Glaciimonas sp. PCH181: one gene and its partner. The protein of the gene in region 1 interacts with the protein of each later gene in a pairwise test. Links are inferred from orthologs where the notes say so. Each region holds a gene or a part of one and is shown on either strand. Other genes may lie near its edges. The genes, in order: pheT and secD.

Evidence for each region.
Region 2: the proteins of pheT (region 1) and secD interact in binary tests that used the Escherichia coli proteins (3 or more experiments, as listed by UniProt). The link is inferred for Glaciimonas sp. PCH181 from one-to-one orthologs.

What each region holds. Positions count from the first base shown.
Region 1 is NZ_PYFP01000001.1:2,021,066-2,028,718, reverse strand. Bases 1-3,069 are described here. They hold pheT (phenylalanine--tRNA ligase subunit beta), read left to right. Parts: upstream 1-356; coding sequence 357-2,783; downstream 2,784-3,069. Other genes in these bases: C7W93_RS09395 (integration host factor subunit alpha), read left to right, coding at 2,970-3,069; pheS (phenylalanine--tRNA ligase subunit alpha), read left to right, coding at 1-264. Also shown: more of C7W93_RS09395, read left to right, coding at 3,070-3,383; C7W93_RS09390 (MerR family transcriptional regulator), read left to right, coding at 3,392-3,817; upp (uracil phosphoribosyltransferase), read left to right, coding at 4,010-4,660; C7W93_RS09380 (autotransporter serine protease), read right to left, coding at 4,816-7,653.
Region 2 is NZ_PYFP01000001.1:2,778,096-2,791,082, reverse strand. Bases 4,915-7,805 are described here. They hold secD (protein translocase subunit SecD), read left to right. Parts: upstream 4,915-5,375; coding sequence 5,376-7,235; downstream 7,236-7,805. Other genes in these bases: secF (protein translocase subunit SecF), read left to right, coding at 7,407-7,805; yajC (preprotein translocase subunit YajC), read left to right, coding at 4,915-5,044. In the rest of the region: ATP-dependent DNA helicase RecG, read right to left, coding at 27-2,162; tRNA preQ1(34) S-adenosylmethionine ribosyltransferase-isomerase QueA, read left to right, coding at 2,394-3,428; tRNA guanosine(34) transglycosylase Tgt, read left to right, coding at 3,438-4,565; more of yajC, read left to right, coding at 4,646-4,914; more of secF, read left to right, coding at 7,806-8,351; C7W93_RS12700 (MFS transporter), read right to left, coding at 8,484-9,908; C7W93_RS12695 (metalloregulator ArsR/SmtB family transcription factor), read left to right, coding at 9,986-10,651; C7W93_RS12690 (ABC transporter ATP-binding protein/permease), read left to right, coding at 10,809-12,638; purB (adenylosuccinate lyase), read right to left, coding at 12,715-12,987. UniProt on the Escherichia coli protein: Part of the Sec protein translocase complex. Interacts with the SecYEG preprotein conducting channel. SecDF uses the proton motive force (PMF) to complete protein translocation after the ATP-dependent function of SecA.

The DNA of each region.
Region 1 (7,653 bases):
CCCTCTTATTTCCCGTTTACCGAACCTTCCGCTGAGATCGATATTGCCTTTGGCAGCGGTCCGCTCAAAGGTAAATGGCTAGAAGTTTCCGGTGCCGGTCAGGTACATCCAAGTGTCGTGCGCAATATGGGCCTTGATCCTGAGCAGTACATTGGTTTTGCGTTCGGCTCCGGCCTCGAACGCCTGACGATGCTGCGCTATGGCATCAACGACTTGCGTCTCTTCTACGAAGGCGATTTGCGCTTTTTAAAGCAATTTAATTAAAGCTGGTCACCCAAGATGTCTCGGATCATGCGCCTTATTTACGACGCGCAACTGATCCGAGTCTTCCCTGATAGTTTTTGAAGGTTTACCCTATGCAATTCTCTGAAAGCTGGCTGCGTACCATGGTCGATCCGAAGATGACTTCGGACGAACTATCCCATTTGCTGACAATGTCTGGCCTTGAAGTGGAAGAGATCGCGCCCGTCGCGCCACCATTCACGCAGATCGTCGTCGGCCACGTGCTTGAGATCGGCAAACACCCGAACGCTGACCGGCTCAATGTCTGTCAGGTGGACGTTGGCACAGGGACACATTTAACGATCGTATGCGGCGCTGCGAATGTGCGCGCCGGTCTTAAAGTGCCGTGCGCAATGGTGGGCGCGATCCTGCCACCGGGCGCAGACGGTAAGCCTTTCGAGATCAAAATAGGCGAGTTGCGCGGCGTAGAATCGCAAGGCATGCTGTGTTCCGCCCGCGAATTAAAGCTGTCCGAGGATCATGATGGGTTGCTGGAATTGGCCGATGATGCCCCAGTCGGCATGAATTTCCGTGATTATTATGAGTTAAACGATCTGAAATTTACGATCAAACTCACCCCAAATAAAGCTGATTGCCTGTCCGTTCTGGGCGTTGCGCGTGAAGTATCCGCTTTGACTGGTACGCCGCTCAAGCAGCCGACATTTGAAATCGTCAGCGCAAATATTGCTGACGCATTACCGGTCAAAATTTCCGCCCCTGACTTATGCGGCCGTTTTTCAGGTCGTATTATTCGCGGTCTGAATGCCAAAGCTGCGACACCGCAATGGATGAAGCAGCGTCTGGAGCGCAGCGGTCAGCGTTCGATTTCAGCACTGGTGGATATCTCCAACTATGTGATGCTGGAATTGGGACGACCGACCCACGTATTCGATCTGGATAAAATCCATGGCAGCCTCGATGTGCGTTGGGGCAAAACCGGCGAATCGCTAAAACTGTTAAACGGCAACACCGTCAGCGTTGATGAGTGGATCGGTGTGATTGCCGACGAACAGCAGATTGAGTCGCTGGCGGGCATCATGGGCGGCGATGCGACAGCTGTATCGCTCGATACACAAAATATTTATCTGGAAGCCGCATTTTGGTTTCCGCAAGCGATTCAAGGCCGTGCACGTCGCTTCAATTTTTCGACCGATGCTGGCCATCGCTTTGAGCGTGGCGTTGATTTCGCTACCAACGTTGAACATCTCGAACGCATCACCGCGCTATTAATCGATATCTGCGGCAATGCAGATACCAAGATCGGCCCTATCGACGATCAGCAGGTTAATTTGCCGCAGCGATTGCCAGTGACTATCCGCACCGCACGCGCCGTCAAAGTCATCGGTGTGCCGCTGACAGATGCATTGATTGCCGACATCTTTACGCGTCTTGGTTTGACTTTCTCGCAAGAGCCGGGTGTATTTCAGGTGACGCCACCATCGTATCGCTTCGATATTGAAATTGAAGAAGATCTGATTGAAGAAATCGTTCGCGTGTACGGATTTGAAAACATCCCTGCATTGCCGCCAGTTGCGCCAAACACGATGTTTATTGCGCCGGAAAATACGCGCTCGTTGTTCGCCATTAGTCATAAACTAGCCGCGCTAGATTATCAGGAAGTGATCAACTACAGTTTTGTCGAAGAAGCGTGGGAAGTTGACTTTGCCGCTAACGCGCAGCCGATTAAACTACTCAATCCTATTGCCAGCCAGATGAGCGTCATGCGTTCGTCGCTGGTCGGCAGCCTGGTCGCCAACGTTAAATACAACCTGAATCGCAAGGTTAGTCGGGTACGGATTTTCGAGGCCGGTACGGTATTCTCGCGCAATCCAGACGTGCAAGATGGCCCACTATCGGTAGCAGGTTTCGATCAGCCTAAACACGTTGCCGGATTAGCCTACGGACCGTATGCCGAAGAGCAATGGGGCCAACCTGGCCGGGCGGTGGATTTCTTTGATGTCAAGGCGGATCTTGAGGCGCTGTTTGCGCCAATAACATTGCGCTTTGCCAAAACAGAGCATCCGGCATTGCATCCGGGCCGCGCAGCGCAAGTACTGCTAGACGGCAAAGTAGTCGGTTTTATTGGCGAGCTACATCCGCGCTTGCAGCAGAAGTATGAGCTGCCTTTGGCACCGGTCGTATTCGAAGTTACCGCAGATGCTTTGCAACAACGCGCGATACCAAAATACGCCGAACTATCAAAATTTCCAGCCGTCGTCCGTGATCTTGCTGTGGTGGTGAAACAGGGTGTTCCAGCGCAAGATTTACTGGATATTTTTGCCGCCGAGAAGCGTACTAACAATGCTTGCCGAATTCTGCAAGCCTTTGTTTTATTTGATGAATATCACGGCAAGGGACTGGAAAATGACGAAAAAAGTCTTGCTTTCCGATTTACCTTGCAAGATACTGAAAATACCCTGCAAGACGACACCGTGGAAGCTGCTATGACCGCTTTGATTGCTGCAGTCAGCAAACTTGATGGTGCGAAACTGCGTACCTGAACAGACTCGGCAGACGCGGAAATTGTTAAAAAAATAAATTAGTGGAATGCCGCGCCGACTTTATTTACGTCGGCGCAGCGGGTGGTTTCATCAGTTGTTGGAACACGACTAAGCGTTGCGTCGATTGGATAGCACCACACGATGCAATGACACGTAAAACAGGGTAATAAACAGAATGAACGCAGAATGAGCGATATGCAGGCAGTCGAGTTTGAGTCCGTTCTGGACGCCGATCTGAATCGAGCGATGCGCGAGGCACAGGCACGTTCGCAGGCCGAAAAAGATTTACCAACATTGACCAAAGCAGAGTTGGCGGAACTCTTGTTTGAACAAGTCGGTCTCAACAAGCGCGAAGCCAAAGATATGGTCGAAACTTTTTTCGACGAAATGCGCAATGCGCTGGAACGTGGCGAGGCCGTGAAGTTATCCGGCTTTGGCAATTTTCAGTTGCGTGACAAACCACAGCGGCCAGGTCGCAATCCAAAAACAGGTGAGGAAATCCCTATTACAGCCCGTCGCGTAGTAACGTTTCATGCCAGCCAAAAGCTGAAGGGCATGGTCGAGGCTACCTCTCAACAACCTTTTTCCCTCTCCCTTTAAGCTAATCCATGAATGATCGTATTAGTAAGTCTGAGGTTATCGTCCTACCGCCGATTCCTGCAAAGCGTTATTTCACCATTGGTGAAGTGAGCGAATTGTGTGGTGTGAAGCCGCACGTTTTACGCTACTGGGAGCAAGAGTTTACGCAGCTTAAGCCGGTCAAACGACGCGGCAATCGGCGCTATTATCAGCATCACGAAGTATTGTTGATCCGTCGCATCCGGGAACTGTTATACGAGCAAGGTTTTACCATCAGCGGTGCGCGCAATAAGCTTGACGGTCGCTTGGCGCAAGCTGAAAAAGATTCGATGGCGGCAGCGGCAGAGGCGGCCCAAAACAAGATTAATTTGATTGAAGTGCGTCATGAGTTAGAGCAGATTCTGGCGTTGCTGACAATTGCACCTGAAGCGAAAACGGTTGCGGCCACTAAATAGTTATTATTCAGTAGCAACCAAGAGGCAATAATCACTAGCACTAGATCGCGCGGGTTAGCGGCCGGGAATAGGCATAGTCTTGCTGCGATCGCCATAGATCGTTATAGCGTGTCTTACCCGCCGTGAGCGACAATCATGCGCGCTCTACTTATTTTACAAACAGCCTCACATTCGGCTTAGAAACTGCCCATCATGCTCAGCGATCCACGCTTCCCAAATCTTTTTATCCTTAATCATCCGCTGATTCAGCACAAGCTGACGCACATGCGCAGCAAGGAAACCTCCACGCGGACTTTCCGCCAGCTACTGCGCGAAATTACCCAGTTAATGGGTTATGAAATCACCCGTGATTTACCGCTCACCACGCAACGCATCGATACCCCGATTCAAAGCATGGATGCGCCCGTAATCGCAGGCCGCAAGTTGGCTGTGGTGCCAGTATTGCGTGCCGGTATCGGCATGAGTGATGGCCTGCTGGATCTGGTGCCATCGGCGCGGGTAGGGCATATCGGCGTATATCGCGATCCCACTACATTAGAGCCAGTCGAATATCTGGTACGCCTGCCAGATCTGGCTGAGCGCACATTTATTCTCTGCGATCCGATGGTTGCTACCGGCAATTCAGCTGTTTACGCCGTCAATGTCCTCAAGCAACGTGGCGTCACCGACGCGCAGATTATTTTCCTGGCGTTGGTTGCTGCACCGGAAGGCGTGCAAGTATTCCAGGATGCGCATCCAGGCGTTAAGTTATATGTTGCCAGCCTGGATTCGCATCTTGATGAGCACGCCTATATTGTTCCTGGTTTAGGCGATGCCGGTGACCGGATTTTCGGTACAAAATAGTTTTTGAAGATTTACCCGCCGCATCATTCTTTGCGGTGCAATACAGAAACAGCAAAAAACAGCAAGAAAGAACAGGAAACAGCAGGAAACAGCGCGTGACTACAAAACAATCGTAGTGCGCGCTTTTTTATGCAGCGCGAAATCACGTTGTCGCATTAATCCAAATGAAGCCGAATACCCGCAGAGACCACATTATTCAATTTGCCTGCCTGACCGAATTGCGCATCATAGTTTGCAAACCAGCCTAAGCGTTTGGTGATATCGGTTGCTATGCCAATACCAACCCAACCGGTGTTGCGCGCCATGCCGATACCTTTTACCTGAAAACCAGTCGTTGGCGCACCGGTGTAATTGGCATCGAAATCAAGTTTTCCGCTGCCAAAAGCATGCTGCCAGGCGGCGTACATCTGCACATAACTTTTACCGGCGAATGATGTAAATGTCGAGTTTGCACGCAGACCCAAGGTACTGGCAACTTGCTGATAAGACTGATTTTTAGCGGTCAAGCCGAACGCGCTACCCGATTCAGTAAAGCTGCCACGATTGACGCGATCATACGAAACGCCTGCAAACGGTGTCATGCTGATGTTGCCAGAAAGTGCCTGATCGAACCCTGTTTCCAGATACGCCGATAACACTTTGTCGTTGTGACGTGCATCTAATGTATCGGTTGTCGATCCCATCATCACGCTACGATTAACGCGGCTATTGACGGTGGCGATACCACCGCGACCACTGACATACACATCGGTGCTGCCGACCTCAAATGCGTGACGTCCGTAGACCGAAACACCAACGCTCTGACTTTTTGATTGACCGCCGAAACGGTTAAAGTGAGCCGTGCTGTCCGAATAAGCCAAGGCCGCACCGATCACTGTTTTTTCATTCAGATGCGTATCTACACCAAACTGACCGCCTGCCAGCGATGTATTCGCACCGGCAAAACCATCTTGCGCCAACTTACCTGAACTACCGATCACACTAGTCCATAAACCGTGTTTTGCCGTCGAACCAGTATTGTTGCCGAATTGCGCCAGTCGGTTCGATAAATCACGATTCACTGCTTGCGACTGCTGAAACGTCAGCGCTTGTGCAGAACCGTGGATCTGGCCTGAAAGGCTATCGATCACGTCCGCAACGTTCGCTGTTGTCGTATTTTGCAGCTCTGCAGCGGCGCGCATAAACGTCGCTTGTGTACCCTCAGTATTTCCTGCCGTGGCCAGCGTATCCGCCACTTGCATTGCTTGTTCCAGATTTTCAGCCGAGTTCATGCGTGTTGCATCGCCGCCGAAAGACTGCTCTGCCATGTCGCGCATATTTTTACGCTGAATCGTCAGATCGACCTGATTTTTTGTGTATTCAAAGCCTGTATTTAACAATGCAATGTTGCTATCTTTGCCCGCAAAAGAGGCGTCTTCAAACGTACCGATTACGCCGCCGTTTGCCTGCAGTATCGTATCTTTTGTTCCTTGCGCAGTAACAAAACTGGCCGCCTGGCCTGTACGTGGATGCATTATTAAGCTTGATTCATCCAGTGTTGCAGTTCCACCGATAGTCAACGGCGCGCCAATGTGTTTGTTCAGCGTTGCACCTGCATCTACCGCATAATTTCCAGCAATCGTCATCCCTTTACCTGCGACTGTCATCGTGCCCGAATTTTGTACATTGCCACCGATCTTGCCATTGTCGGCACGCAGCGTGGCGAACGATGCGACTGTGACACCGGCGCGTACTGAGCCAGTGATATTCAATTCGCCATATTGCACATGATTCTCACCGGTATAAGTATTTGCACCGGATAAGGTCAAGCTGCCGTTACCATCTTTGAACAGGCCTGCGTTGCCAGCGATGTCGTTACTGAACGTGTAGGCATTGTCATCGCTGCCCAAATCTGCAATAAAATCACCAGCCAGCGTTAATTTCTTATCAAATAAAGACGGTCCTTTTACGGCTTTGCTGGCGTCTAATACACCCCAGCCATATGTGTTGCGATCTTCCTGACGCGTTGCCGTCGATAAAATTGTCTGACGCAAGGTACTGGCATTCATCCACGGATAGGCTTGCTGCACCAACGCCGCAGCGGCGCTGACTGCTGGCGCGGCAAATGAGGTGCCGTCCATTCTTTTTCCAGCTACTTTTGACTGAAAGTCTCCTGGAGCGGCTAAACACCAGTTTTGTGCAACGCCGCAACGATTAACGCCTTCAGCAAATTCCCCCGCCTTGCCATACATGCCGTCGATGGCGTTGACCGACGTTACCGCAAGCCAGCGTTCTTCTAGTTCTGGCGACCAGTAAGGCAGACCGGCGTTGACTGTCGGATTCGCTTGATTTGAATTTCCTGTTGCGAAAACGAATAAGAGATCTTCGCCGGTATTCGGCATGCCGACATAAGACCATTTCTCCGTCGTATCTTTTGGTTTTGTCGAGATGTCGCCGGAACCCAGCGATATATTAACGATGCGCACATCTTTAGCTGCCAGATCCGCAAACATCTTTCGCGTCAGCATAGAACGCTTTTGTGGTTCATCTACTCCGGCTGCGGCACCAATCATTTCAACCTGCGGTGCCACGCCTGAAGTGCGACCGCCCAATATTTCAGCCACTACCGCGCCATGCTGACTGCCATTACCTTTACCGCCGTTTTGATAAAAAGTTTTTTCGGTAAGACCAGCCAACTCCGAATGCGATGAATTGAAATCACCATCGACAATCCCGACCTTCACACCTTTTCCAGTCAGGCCATTTGCATGTGCTTGCTTTACTTTAAAAGGATCGTCTGTATTAAACGCGCCGGGCTTTTGCGGCTTAACTGGCTTTGGGGTAATAACCGGCGTCGTAGATTTGTCTGGATTGATTACCGTGCCAATTATTGGCGTAATGACTGTTGGCTGGGTAGAGATCACACCCGGCGTGCCTGGATTATTTGCACCGCTTCCACCGCCACCACCACCGCAGCCGATCAGAAGAACAGAAATGGCGATACATGATGCATT
Region 2 (12,987 bases), 760 kb from region 1 along the record:
CACCTAAGAAGCACTTTTTCTGTCACTTATACCTTCAGAAAATCCTCCCGGCCATTCAGCCAGCGTGTCAGATGACATTCTACCGTCGTCACGTTTTCTGGCGTTGGATGATGCAATAACTGTTCGGCTAGCGCACTGGCCTGATCGACTATCCATTGATCGGTGCTCAAGTCGGCGAAGCGTAACATCGCTTGTCCTGACTGGCGCGCGCCCAAAAATTCTCCGGGACCGCGTATTTCCAGATCACGCCGTGCAATTTCAAAACCGTCCGTGGTTTCTCGCATTGTCATCAGGCGTTGCTTGGCGATCAGGCCCAATGGACTTTGATACAGCAGCAAGCATACGCTGGCAGCGGTCCCACGTCCAACCCGCCCGCGTAATTGATGCAATTGCGACAAGCCAAAACGCTCGGCATGTTCGATCACCATCAGCGAGGCATTCGGCACATCGACGCCGACTTCAATCACCGTGGTGGCGACCAGTACGTGAATCTGGCCTGCGATGAAAGCCTCCATTACGGCCTGTTTTTCAAGCGGTTTCAAACGTCCATGCACCAGGCCGACCTGCAAATCGGGCAGCGCTTCCACCAGCATGGCGTAAGTCTCGGTGGCAGTTTGTAATTGTAAGGCTTCGGACTCTTCGATCAGCGGGCAGACCCAATATACCTGGCGTCCTTCTTGTGCCGCCGCGTGGACCCGCTCAATGACTTCATCGCGCCGATTCTGATCGACGCTGCGAGTGACGATCGGCGTGCGGCCTGGCGGTAATTCGTCGATCACCGAGATTTCCAGATCGGCGTAATAGGTCATCGCCAGGGTCCGTGGGATCGGCGTGGCGCTCATCATCAATTGATGGGGAACGATGTCAGAGGCGACGCCGTGACGTTCGCTCTCGCCATTGCTTTCGGTTGCTGATTTTTGTCGTAGCGTCAAGCGCTGGCCTACGCCGAAACGGTGCTGCTCATCCACAATTACCAGACCGAGCTTGGCAAATTGCACCGTCTCTTGAATCAACGCATGCGTACCAATCACCAATTGCGCTTGTCCAGAGGCGATGCGTTCTAGCGATGCCTGTTTTTCTTTCTTTTTCAGGCTTCCCGTAAGCCACGCCACGCTGATGCCCAATGGCGCCATCCAGGCCGCGATTTTACGGAAATGCTGATCAGCCAGAATTTCGGTCGGTGCCATTAACACTGCTTGAAACCCGCTGTCGATCGCTTGCGCGGCCGCCAGTGCCGCCACCACGGTTTTGCCGCTGCCGACATCGCCTTGTAGCAAACGCTGCATAGGAAATGACTCTTTGATGTCAGCCCGAATCTCTGCCATGACACGTTCTTGCGCGCCAGTCAGTTTGAACGGCAAGGTCTTCAGAAAAGCCTTGGACAATTTTCCCACTAGCGGCAATGCACGGGCATTTTGCGCCCGACGCTCAAATTGTGCGCGCTTCAATGACAATTGTTGTGCCAGTAATTCGTCAAATTTCATCCTTACCCATGCAGGATGTGAACGATCTTCCAGCGCGCCTTCATCGATCTCTGGCGGGGGATTATGTAGCAGTCGGACCGCGGCCTCAAAAGTCGTTAATTGGTAAGTCTGTAGCTGCGCTGGCGACAAAGTATCGCGCCATTCGATTTTTTGCATCGCATCGACGATCGATTTGCGCAGGAAAATTTGCGATAATCCTTCGCCTGATGGATAAACCGGGGTCAACGCCTTCGGTAGCGGGGCCCCTTCAAGCACGATCTTGTAGGTTGGATGGACCACCTCGGCACCGAAAAAACCATGCCGAATTTCACCGCGTGCGCGCACCCGAGTGCCGACTGCCAATTGTTTGGTCTGGCTACCGTAAAAATTCAGAAACCGCATCATTAGCTGACCGCTATCGTCGGCCAGTGTTACCACCAGCTGGCGTCGCGGTCGATATTGGATATCGCAGCTGGTGACGATGCCTTCTACCTGCGCAACCGTGGTCCCCATCATATTTCCCTGATGAATCGGCACGACTTCGGTTTCGTCTTCGTAACGCATCGGAAGATGCAGCACCAGATCCATATCGGTGCGTAGGCCAAGCCGTGCCAGCTTGGTTTCACGACTTGCAGCCGGGGCTTTGACGGCCTTGCCAGACTTATTGGGTGGAGTTGATTTTCGCGTTGGGTCGGGCATATAGGCCGTAAATGGAGCGGCTGGGCGTAAAATAGCGGGTTGTTCGAGATAAATGCGGCGCTGATGAACGATTCCGATAGTCGGTAATAGTTGGCGCTGCACTCCGAGAGAGTCTTTTCGGTTGCCATTGTAAAGGCTACTTGCTGCATGCGTAAGGTGGAGAAGTCTTGAAATTTGGCCTTGAACGCATGTTTTGATTTTTTATTAATTATTTATTGGCCTTAGTTAAGTATGCATTCTCTTTCCGATTACGATTTCACGCTCCCACCTGAACTGATTGCCCAATTGCCGCTGTCTGAGCGCAGCGCTTCGCGCTTATTGCATGTTGATAATACCAATGGCGCGGCGTTGATTGATCGTCAGTTCACCGACGTGGTTGATCTATTGTTGCCCGGCGATTTACTGGTTTTTAACGATACACGGGTGTTAAAAGCACGATTTTTCGGTGTGAAAGACACCGGCGGCAACGTCGAAGTGCTGGTTGAACGTGTGCTCGATAATCGTACAGTCCACGCGCAGGTGCGGGCATCAAAATCGCCGCCAACGGGAACCAACATACGTCTGGCGGAGGCTTTCGATGTCACCGTCGGTCCGCGCGTAGGCGAATTTTTCACGCTGATTTTTCCGACTGACGTGTTCGAATTGATTGAGGCACACGGTCGGTTGCCGTTGCCGCCCTATATCGAACACACCGCGGATGCGTTCGATGAAACCCGTTATCAGACCGTCTATGCAAAGGAGTTGGGGGCGGTAGCGGCCCCGACAGCCGGTTTGCATTTCGATCTGGCGTTGCTCGAACGTTTGCGTCAAAAAGGGATTAATTTTGCCTATGTTACGCTGCACGTCGGCGCGGGCACCTTCCAGCCAGTGCGCACAGAAAACCTCGCAGATCATAAAATGCATACAGAGTGGTACACCATCGATGTCGCGACCGTAGAGGCGATACGTGCAACCAAGGCTGCTGGCAGGAGCGTGGTAGCGGTGGGCACGACCAGCTTGCGGGCGCTGGAATCGGCATCGCAATCGGGCGAATTGCAGGCTGGCGGCGCGGATACGGCGCTATTTATTACGCCGGGTTATCGTTTTAAGACGGTGGATCGTCTGATCACCAATTTCCATCTGCCAAAATCGACGTTGCTGATGCTGGTTTCGGCTTTTGCCGGTTATGACGTGATCAAAGCAGCGTATGCACACGCGATTGTGCAACAGTATCGTTTCTTCAGTTATGGCGATGCCATGCTGCTGACCACTCAAAAAAACATTTAAAGAATCTCTATGCTTGAATTTACGTTGTTAAAAACCGAAGGAAAAGCACGCCGCGGCCGCGTCAAGCTGAATCACGGAATCGTCGAGACGCCAATCTTTATGCCCGTCGGGACGTATGGTTCGGTGAAAGCCATGTCGCCGCTGGAACTGAAAGAAATCGACGCGCACATCATTTTAGGGAACACTTTTCACCTTTGGCTGCGACCGGGTATCGAAGTCGTCAAGAAGTTTGGCGGCTTACACAAATTCATGGGTTGGGATAAGCCGATCCTGACTGATTCCGGCGGGTTTCAAGTATTTTCTCTTGGAGCGATGCGTAAGATTACTGAGGAAGGCGTAAAGTTTTCGTCACCGATTAATGGCGATAAGTTGTTTTTATCACCAGAAGTGTCGATGCAGATTCAGAAAGTTTTGAATTCCGACATTGTGATGCAGTTTGATGAATGCACGCCCTATGAAATCGACGGTCGTCCTGCGACGCAGATTGAGGCCGCCGAGTCGATGCGGATGTCGTTGCGCTGGGCCAAACGCTCGCAAGATGAGTTCAAGGGCGGCGAAAATCCAAATGCCTTGTTCGGCATTGTGCAGGGCGGTATGTTTGAACACTTACGGGAAGAATCTCTGGCCGGTTTGAATGCGCTGGATTTCAATGGCATTGCGATTGGCGGTTTGTCGGTCGGCGAGCCAAAAGAAGAAATGATGCGCGTGCTGGAATATATCGGGCCAAAACTACCGGCAAACAAACCACATTATTTAATGGGGGTCGGCACGCCGGAGGACTTGGTCGCCGGTGTTCAGAATGGCGTCGATATGTTTGACTGCGTGATGCCGACCCGTAATGCGCGTAATGGGTGGTTATTTACACGATTTGGTGACGTGAAAATTAAAAATGCGCGCTATAAAGAAGATACGCAGCCGCTGGATGAAAGTTGCGGTTGCTATGCCTGCAAGAATTTCTCCCGCGCTTATTTGCATCATTTGCATCGCACCGGTGAAATTCTCGGGGCCCGCCTGAATACTATCCATAACCTGCATTACTACCTGGATTTGATGCAAAACATCCGTAATGCGCTGGATGAGGAACGTTTTACCAGTTTTGTGGCTCTGTTCCACGCGGACCGGGCGCGCGGAGTCTGAGATTAAAGTATCGCTTTATAGTAATAAACTTCCCCATTGACACGCCAAGCATAAGCAGAATGCGATTCCTGCACCGCCCAATGCTAAAATGCGAAGTTATTTTAAAACAACCACTTTTTTGGAGCATTCTAGTGTTCATTACTACTGCATATGCGCAGACTGCGCCTGCCGCAACAACTTCTGCCGGCCCTTTTGGCCTTGGTGGCAATCTGACCAGCTTCCTGCCGATCATTTTGATGTTTGTTGTACTGTATTTCCTGATGATTCGTCCACAGATGAAACGTCAAAAAGAGCAAAAATCCATGATGGATGCACTGGGCAAGGGCGATGAAATCGTTACAGCTGGCGGCATATTGGGCAAAGTAACGAAAGTTGCTGACGGTTATGTCACGCTGGAAATTGCTAGTGGCACTGAAGTTACTCTGCAAAAAAGTGCAGTAACGACATTGCTGCCTAAGGGCACGATCAAGACGCTGTAATTGGCGTCTTTGGTCGCTGATCGAGAAGCGCCTCTTGGGGCGCTTTATTCACATGATCAGGTCCATAGGTTGGTGTCGTACTTATTTATTAGCTGCAAAAAAGTTAAATGGCCGTTAGCCGAGATACACCGGTTTATCATCGTTTTTACCAATGGTGTCTCGCTATTGGGTATGAAAACCAGCAAACTCCGTTGCCGGCCAGTATTTTTTTGGGTTGATCCTGAAATGCGGCACGTCCCATTTCACCAAGCGTCCCAGTCAGCATCGGGCACCATTTATAGAAGTAAGAGTTTGTAGCAAGTTGCGGACTCACACAAAACGCTGAAACACTATGAATCGCTACCCCCTCTGGAAATATATTGTGATCGTCTTCGCGCTGTTGTTTGGCGTGCTGTACACACTGCCGAACTTTTTTGGCGAATCACCTGCGGTGCAAATCAGCAGCGGAAAATCTACCCTGAAGGTAGACAGCGCGCTGAGCGGACGGGTGGAGCAAGTCCTCCAGCAAGCCAATTTGGCGCCCCTCAGTATCGTTTTTGATGACGCCGGTCCGCAAGGTTCTGTACGTGCGCGTTTCGCCGATACCGATGCCCAGTTCAAGGCTAAGGCCTTGCTGGAAAAAGAATTAAATACCGACCCTACCGATCCGACTTATGTCGTCGCCTTCAATTTGGTCCCAAACACACCGCAATGGCTGCAAAGCATCCATGCGTTCCCGATGTTTCTGGGGCTGGATTTGCGCGGCGGTGTGCATTTTCTGATGCAAGTCGATGTAAAGGCCGTGGCAAACAAGCGTATTCAAGGCCTGCAATCGAGCGCCCGCAGCATTATGCGCGACAAGGATATTCGCTATAGCGGCATCGACCGTAACGGCGACGCAATTGAGATGCGCTTCCCGGATCAAGATACGTTGAGCAAAGCCAGGGATTTGTTATCAGGGCAATTGCCTGATCTGACGCTGACAGACGGACCGGCGGGCGGGGATATCAAGCTGATCGCCACGTTGAAGCCGGACGTATTGAAAAAAACTACCGATGAAGGTGTACAGCAAAATATTCTGACCCTCTCCAAACGCGTGAATGAATTAGGTGTTGCCGAGCCGATTATTCAACGTCAGGGTGCAGACCGCATCGTTGTGCAGTTGCCAGGTGTGCAAGATGTTTCGCGCGCTAAAGACATCATTGGTCGTACCGCGACGCTGGAAGTACGCATGGTCGATGAGTCGGTCACGCGTGGCACTGAAGAAACTGCCGCCGTACCATTTGGCTCCGAACTGTTCAAGGTCGGTAAGAATGCACCGGTCATCCTGTACAAAGATCCTGTGTTAACCGGCGACTATATCTCTAACGCTTCGGTGTCTTTCGACCAGAATCACCAACCAGCGGTCAGCATCGATTTGAACGGCGATGGCGGTCGTAAGATGCGCTCTGCCACACGCGATAAAGTCGGTAAAGCGATGGCTGTCGTGCTGTTTGAAAAAGGCAAGGGCGAAGTCCTGACGGTCGCAACGATTCAAAGCGAATTGGGTTCCAGCTTCCAGATTACCGGCATGGGTACTCCGCAAGCCGCCGCTGATCTGGCCTTGCTGATGCGCGCCGGTTCGCTGGCTGCACCGATGGAAATCATCGAAGAACGTACTATCGGACCGCAACTTGGTGCTGAGAATATCAAAAAAGGTTTTGATTCAACCTTGTATGGCTTTTTGGTTGTTTCAGTATTCATGATTTCTTATTACTTGCTGTTCGGTGCATTCAGTGTGATCGCATTGTCGGTCAACCTGTTGCTGCTAGTAGCGGTATTGTCGACTTTGCAGGCAACTTTAACGCTGCCCGGTATCGCCGCGATCGCGCTGACGCTGGGTATGGCGATTGATGCGAACGTGCTGGTGAATGAACGGATACGTGAAGAACTGCGTAAGGGAAATTCTCCTCAGGCGGCAATTGCATTAGGTTTTGAGCATGCGTGGCATACCATTCTTGACTCCAACGTGACGGCATTGATTGCCGGTGTCGCATTGCTGATTTTTGGTTCCGGTGCGATTCGCGGCTTTGCCGTGGTGCATTGTCTGGGTATTCTGACTTCAATGTTTTCGGCGGTGTTCTTCTCGCGTGGCTTGGCTAATTTGTGGTACGGCCGCCGCAAGAAACTGACGACTTTGTCGATTGGAAAAGTCTGGCATCCCGGCGAATAACGATTGAAAAGACCATTACCCGGTTTTTAAAGTGACTGAATGGCGCGCTAATAACAGGCGCTAAACAGACCAAAAAACCGCAAAAATAGATGTTGATATGACCGTACTGCCATTTTATATTTACCCTTAACTGGATGAGTAAAATGGCAAGGTCGAACCGAAAGGAATGTGATGGAGTTTTTCCGAATTAAAAAAGATATTCCGTTTATGCGCCACGCATTGATTTTGAATGTGGTGTCGGCGCTGACGTTTGTCTTGGCAGTGTTTTTCCTTTTTCATAAAGGTCTGCATTTGTCGATCGAGTTCACCGGCGGTACGGTGATGGAGGTCACGTATAGCCAGCCAGCGAATATTGAGGGCATCCGCAAAACGGTTGAGGATATCGGTTTTACCGACAATCAGATTCAAAGTTTTGGGACTGCACAAGACGTTTTGATCCGCTTGCCAGCTAAAAAAGGCGTTAGTTCATCGCAACAAAGCGAAACTGTTTTGAATGCACTGAAGGCTAAAGATCCTGATGTTGTATTGAAACGGAATGAGTTTGTCGGTCCGCAGGTGGGTGATGAGTTGGCGCACGATGGTTTGATGGCGCTGCTGTTCGTTGTGGTCGGCATCATGCTGTACCTGGCGATTCGCTTTGAGTGGAAATATGCGGTTGCCGCGATTATCGCGAACTTGCATGACGTGGTGATTATTTTGGGATTTTTTGCGTTCTTCCAGTGGGAGTTTTCACTCACGGTATTGGCGGCGGTGCTGGCGGTACTGGGTTATTCGGTGAACGAATCGGTCGTGGTATTTGACCGGGTACGTGAAACTTTCCGGGACCGCAAGTTCGGAAAAATGGCGACGCCGGATGTCTTGAATCATGCGATTACCAGCACTATTTCCCGGACTATTATTACCCACGGAAGTACTGAAATCATGGTGTTGTCGATGCTGGTCTTTGGTGGCCCGACCCTGCATTATTTTGCTGCGGCACTGACTATCGGTATTTTGTTCGGTATTTATTCTTCGGTGTTCGTCGCCGCAGCGCTTGCCATGTGGCTAGGCGTGAAGCGTGAAGACTTGATCAAGCCGATCAAGGAAAAAGATGAAACAGAAGGCGCGGTCGTTTAAGCGCAGTCGATAAAAAAACCAGTCTTCGGACTGGTTTTTTTATGGCGATTAACACATGTTAAATGACCGTTTATTTTTCTTGGCTTTATTCAGAGGTTTAGCGCGACCATCGTTTTGCGGCCACTTTTGTCATCAATGAAATGATGGAGGTAGCATCCTGCGACTTAGCCAAATGGCTAATATCGGCGCAATCGCAAAGCTGCCGAATAGCCAATATGCAGCACTGCTTGCGCCACGTAATCCACCCGGCGTCGATAGCCCTGCGGTATTTGCCAGCAGACCAGCCAATGCCGCACCGATAGCCATCGCATACAGTTGCACCGTCGTGATGGCGGATGAGGCCAGATTTTCTTCTCCGACCGGCGCGGCTTTCATGACACGTGTCAGCAAATGCGGCCAGCCGAGTCCTACGCCAAAGCCGACTCCGGCTAAGGCGATGACCAATATTGTCGTTTCTAATGCCAACGGCAGACGGTCGTGCTCTGGCATGACGATTGCCAGCACGATCAGCGCCAGCGCCACGCACACAGGACCAATGCGAATCATTCGATCAGCGGCGATACCGTTGCGACTTGAGCTGATGAGCGATGCGATGCTCCAGCCACCTGCCATGGCGGCGGTCATATAACCGGCCATTAGCGGTGTGTGAAGATGAATTACTTGCAGAAAGTAGGGCACAAAAATTTCAGTCGTGGTACCCATCATCAACAGACAGACGCACGCAAAAATGGCCCCCAGCGGCGAGTGAAGCGAATACGCGCCGCTGGGCAATAGCCGCACTGTTGCACGCTGATCCAGCCAGGCCAACAAAATGCCGAGGCCCAAACCGATGGCGACGCCGATGATTTTTCCTATCGTTTGCGTGAATAAGTCGCCGATAGCGATCACCAATACCGATGCGGCCAGCAAGCAAATTTTACCGAAGGGAACTCGCAGCGTTCCGCGGTCTGCCGCGTTATCCTGACGACTATCGAGTTGACTGCTAACGATCACGGCTTGCAACGCTGCGATTGGTAATAGCACCCAGAATGCCAGCCGCCAGTTGCCGGTTTGGGCAAATAGGCCACCCACCGCAGGTCCGAATAGCGTCGCAATGCCCCACATGCCCGAAACTAGCGCCACCGCTCGCGACCATAAGCGCTGCTCAAATACGATCCTGATCAACGCATAGCTGAGAGCTGCCAGAATTCCGCCCCCCAAGCCCTGAACGCTACGGCCGACTAATAACCATGCCATTGTCGGGGCCGTCGCGCAGCCTATCGTACCGATGGAAAACAATGTCAGTGCGCATAAATAGGCAGCGCGTGGCTGGAATATATCGATCAATTTTGTGGAGAGCGTGGAGCCAAGAATCGAGGCGACTATAAACAGCGTGGTGTTCCAGGCGTAATAAGGCAGCCCTCCGATATCGCGCACGACCGATGGCAATATCGTGGTCACAATGTGAACATTAATGGCGTGCAGAGCGACGCCGCCGGTCAGTGCGATGGCGCGCAAAGCATTGCGACCGGCGAGTAAATCTCCCCAAGTGGGAGCGGCGGTGGATAGGGTCTTCAAGTGCACCTCGACAATTGCATTAATCGGCTTTAATATCCAAGAAATTAGTTGGATATTGCGGAGTGTAAAGCCGAAAAATGGAATATACAAGAAATAACTTGGATAATAGCGAAGCGCAATCTACCGCCGACCGTATTCTTTTGCGTCTGAAGACCAAAGGCGCCGCTTCGACCGCGACCCTTGCGCAAGAACTTGACATCACGGTTGAAGCCGCGCGTCTGCAAATGCAGAAACTGTTCTCCGGTCATTTGGTTGCCGGTTTGCAAGAGGCCTCTTCAGGCGCTGGGCGACCGCGCCAAAATTGGGTGCTGACCGCCACTGGCCATGCCCGTTTTCCCGATACGCACGCGCAATTGACGGTCGATCTGATTGGCTCAGTCAGGCAATTATTTGGCGAGAGTGGCTTGGAAAAACTGATTAGTCAGCGCGAAGATACGCTGCGGGTAACTTATTTTCAAGCCTGCGAAGGACTGACGGCAGTGGAGGACAGACTAGCGAAATTGGCTTCGCTACGCGAGGCCGAGGGCTATATGGCAACGGTTGAACGCGATGGCGCAGATTGGTTGCTGATAGAAGATCATTGCCCTATTTGCGCAGCCGCAAGAACTTGTCAGGGCTTTTGTCGGTCCGAACTCGAGCTATTTCAAGAAGTTGTGGGCGGTGGCGCTGAGGTGAGTAGAGAGGAGCATTTGTTTGCCGGAGCACGCCGATGCGTCTATCGCATTCGCTCTATCGTAGCCTGAAGCAAAAGAAACGTTAAACCGCCATAATTGCTGGCAGTCAGTCTCTTCAGGCCGGACGGCGGCATAAATTGTGCCGCTTGCTCGTGTATTTTCCTGATAGCTTTGGACGATTATCAATCGTAATGTGTCATTTCCGAAAACTTGGGCAGGAGTAAAGATGGATTGGAATAACGAAGTGCTGCTGAGCTTGATCTGGTTAGGGAAAGCTTTCATTATCAGCATTGTTTGCGTAAGCCTGATTGTCTGGTTGTTGTCGCGCTTTACTGTGTGGGGCCGTCAATTCGGCCGTCTGACCTGGGATTTTTTCAGACCGGGCCGCAGCAAGTGGCCATTGTTCTGGTTAGCGGTGATTGTTTTCCTGACACTGTTTTCGGTCCGCATGAATGTCTTGTTTTCATTTTGGAGTAATGGTCTTTACAGCGCTTTGCAAAAGCTCGATGCCAAAGCATTTTGGACCATGGTCATCATATTTTCGGTGCTGGCGACGATCCATGTCTTCCGTGTCTTGGTAAATTTTTACGTTCGGCAGGCATTTTTGATTCATTGGCGGGTCTGGCTTACCAACAATTTAGTCGATCGCTGGTTTGCCAATCAAGCCTATCACCGCACCCAGTTTGTCGCTCAAAAAATCGATAACCCCGATCAACGTATCCAGCAGGATGTCGAGTCATTTGTCGCCAGTTCGCTGGCGCTGTCGATGGGCGTGCTGGATTCAGTGGTGTCTTTATTCTCGTTCAGTTTCATCCTCTGGGGTTTGTCAGGCGCGTTGGCCATGTTCGGTATGGAGATACCACGTGCAATGGTATTTCTTGTGTACATCTACGTATTGATTGCGACGATTTTTGCTATCAAAGTCGGTCACCCATTGATGCGCTTATCTTTCTTGAGCGAAAAATTCAATGCGGACTTTCGTTATGCCTTGGTACGCATCCGCGAATACGCCGAAAGTATTGCCTTTTTTCGGGGAGAAAGCGTCGAGCGCGGCACGTTGGCAGCAAGATTTAGCAGCCTGATTGCGAATATGTGGGCGATTGTCTCGCGATCACTCAAATTCCAGGGGCTGAATTTGGTAGTCAGCCAGGTCGCCGTAGTATTTCCTTTAATTATTCAAGCACCGCGTTTTTTTAGTAAGCAAATTACGCTGGGCGACATGATGCAAACGGCGCAGGCCTTTGGTCAGGTGCAGGACGCGCTATCGTTTTTCCGTAACGCTTACGATGATTTTGCCAGTTACCGCGCCACCATGAATCGTCTGACCGGCTATCTCGATTCAATTGATGCGGCGGCAAAATTACCGGGCGCGCAGATTGGTTATCAGCAAAATGCGTTCGAAGTGAATGGACTGACGGTGAAAAGCCCGGCACAGACCATGCTGGTTGAGAACTTGAATCTGCATCTGGCACCCGCGGCATCGCTGCTCATCCGAGGTCGTTCAGGTGTTGGTAAGACGACATTGCTGCGCGCTGTTTCCGGTTTATGGCCTTATGTCGACGGCAGCATCGTGCGCCCAGATTCCCAGCACGCGTTGTTCTTGCCGCAAAAACCCTATTTGCCTTTGGGCACGCTACGTACCGCTTTGCTTTATCCCAGCGTTGCCCAGACCAATGATGATGACGCCGCTGACGTGCTGCGCAAATGTCAGCTAGCGCATTTGATCCCGAGGCTGGACGATGAAGCCGATTGGAGCAATATTTTATCGCTAGGCGAACAGCAACGGCTGGCAATTGGCCGCGTGTTGCTGCGCCGCCCGCAAGTGTTGTTCCTGGATGAAGCGAGTTCGGCGATGGATGAAGGAATGGAACATGCGATGTATCAATTGGTGCGCGAATCGCTGCCACAAGTTATTTTGGTCAGCGTAGGACATCGCAGCAGTCTGGCGGTATTTCATGCGCAGGAACTGGTATTGCTGGGGGCCGGAAAGTGGCACTTGGCTGCAATCGAAGGCTGGATGGGTGCAGCAGAAATACCGTTAGCGCCGGTGATCTGAAGTCTGCTTCAGTGAGAGCAAAAAAAATGGCTACCGAAAACGGTAGCCATTTTTGCATGGTGCTTAAAAAACGTGCTTAGATTTTCTTAGCCAGATCAGCCGCATAGCCGATGTAGTTTGCAGGGGTCATTGCCAACAAAAGATCTTTCGCGTCTTGCGGAATCGCCAGGTTCAGAATGAACGCGCGCAGTGCATCTTTGGAAATGCCTTTGCCACGTGTCAGTTCTTTCAATTGCTCGTACGGATTTTCGATACCGTAACGGCGCATCACGGTCTGCACCGGCTCTGCCAATACTTCCCAAGTTGCATCCAGATCTTCGGCTAAACGCGATGGATTCACTTCCAACTT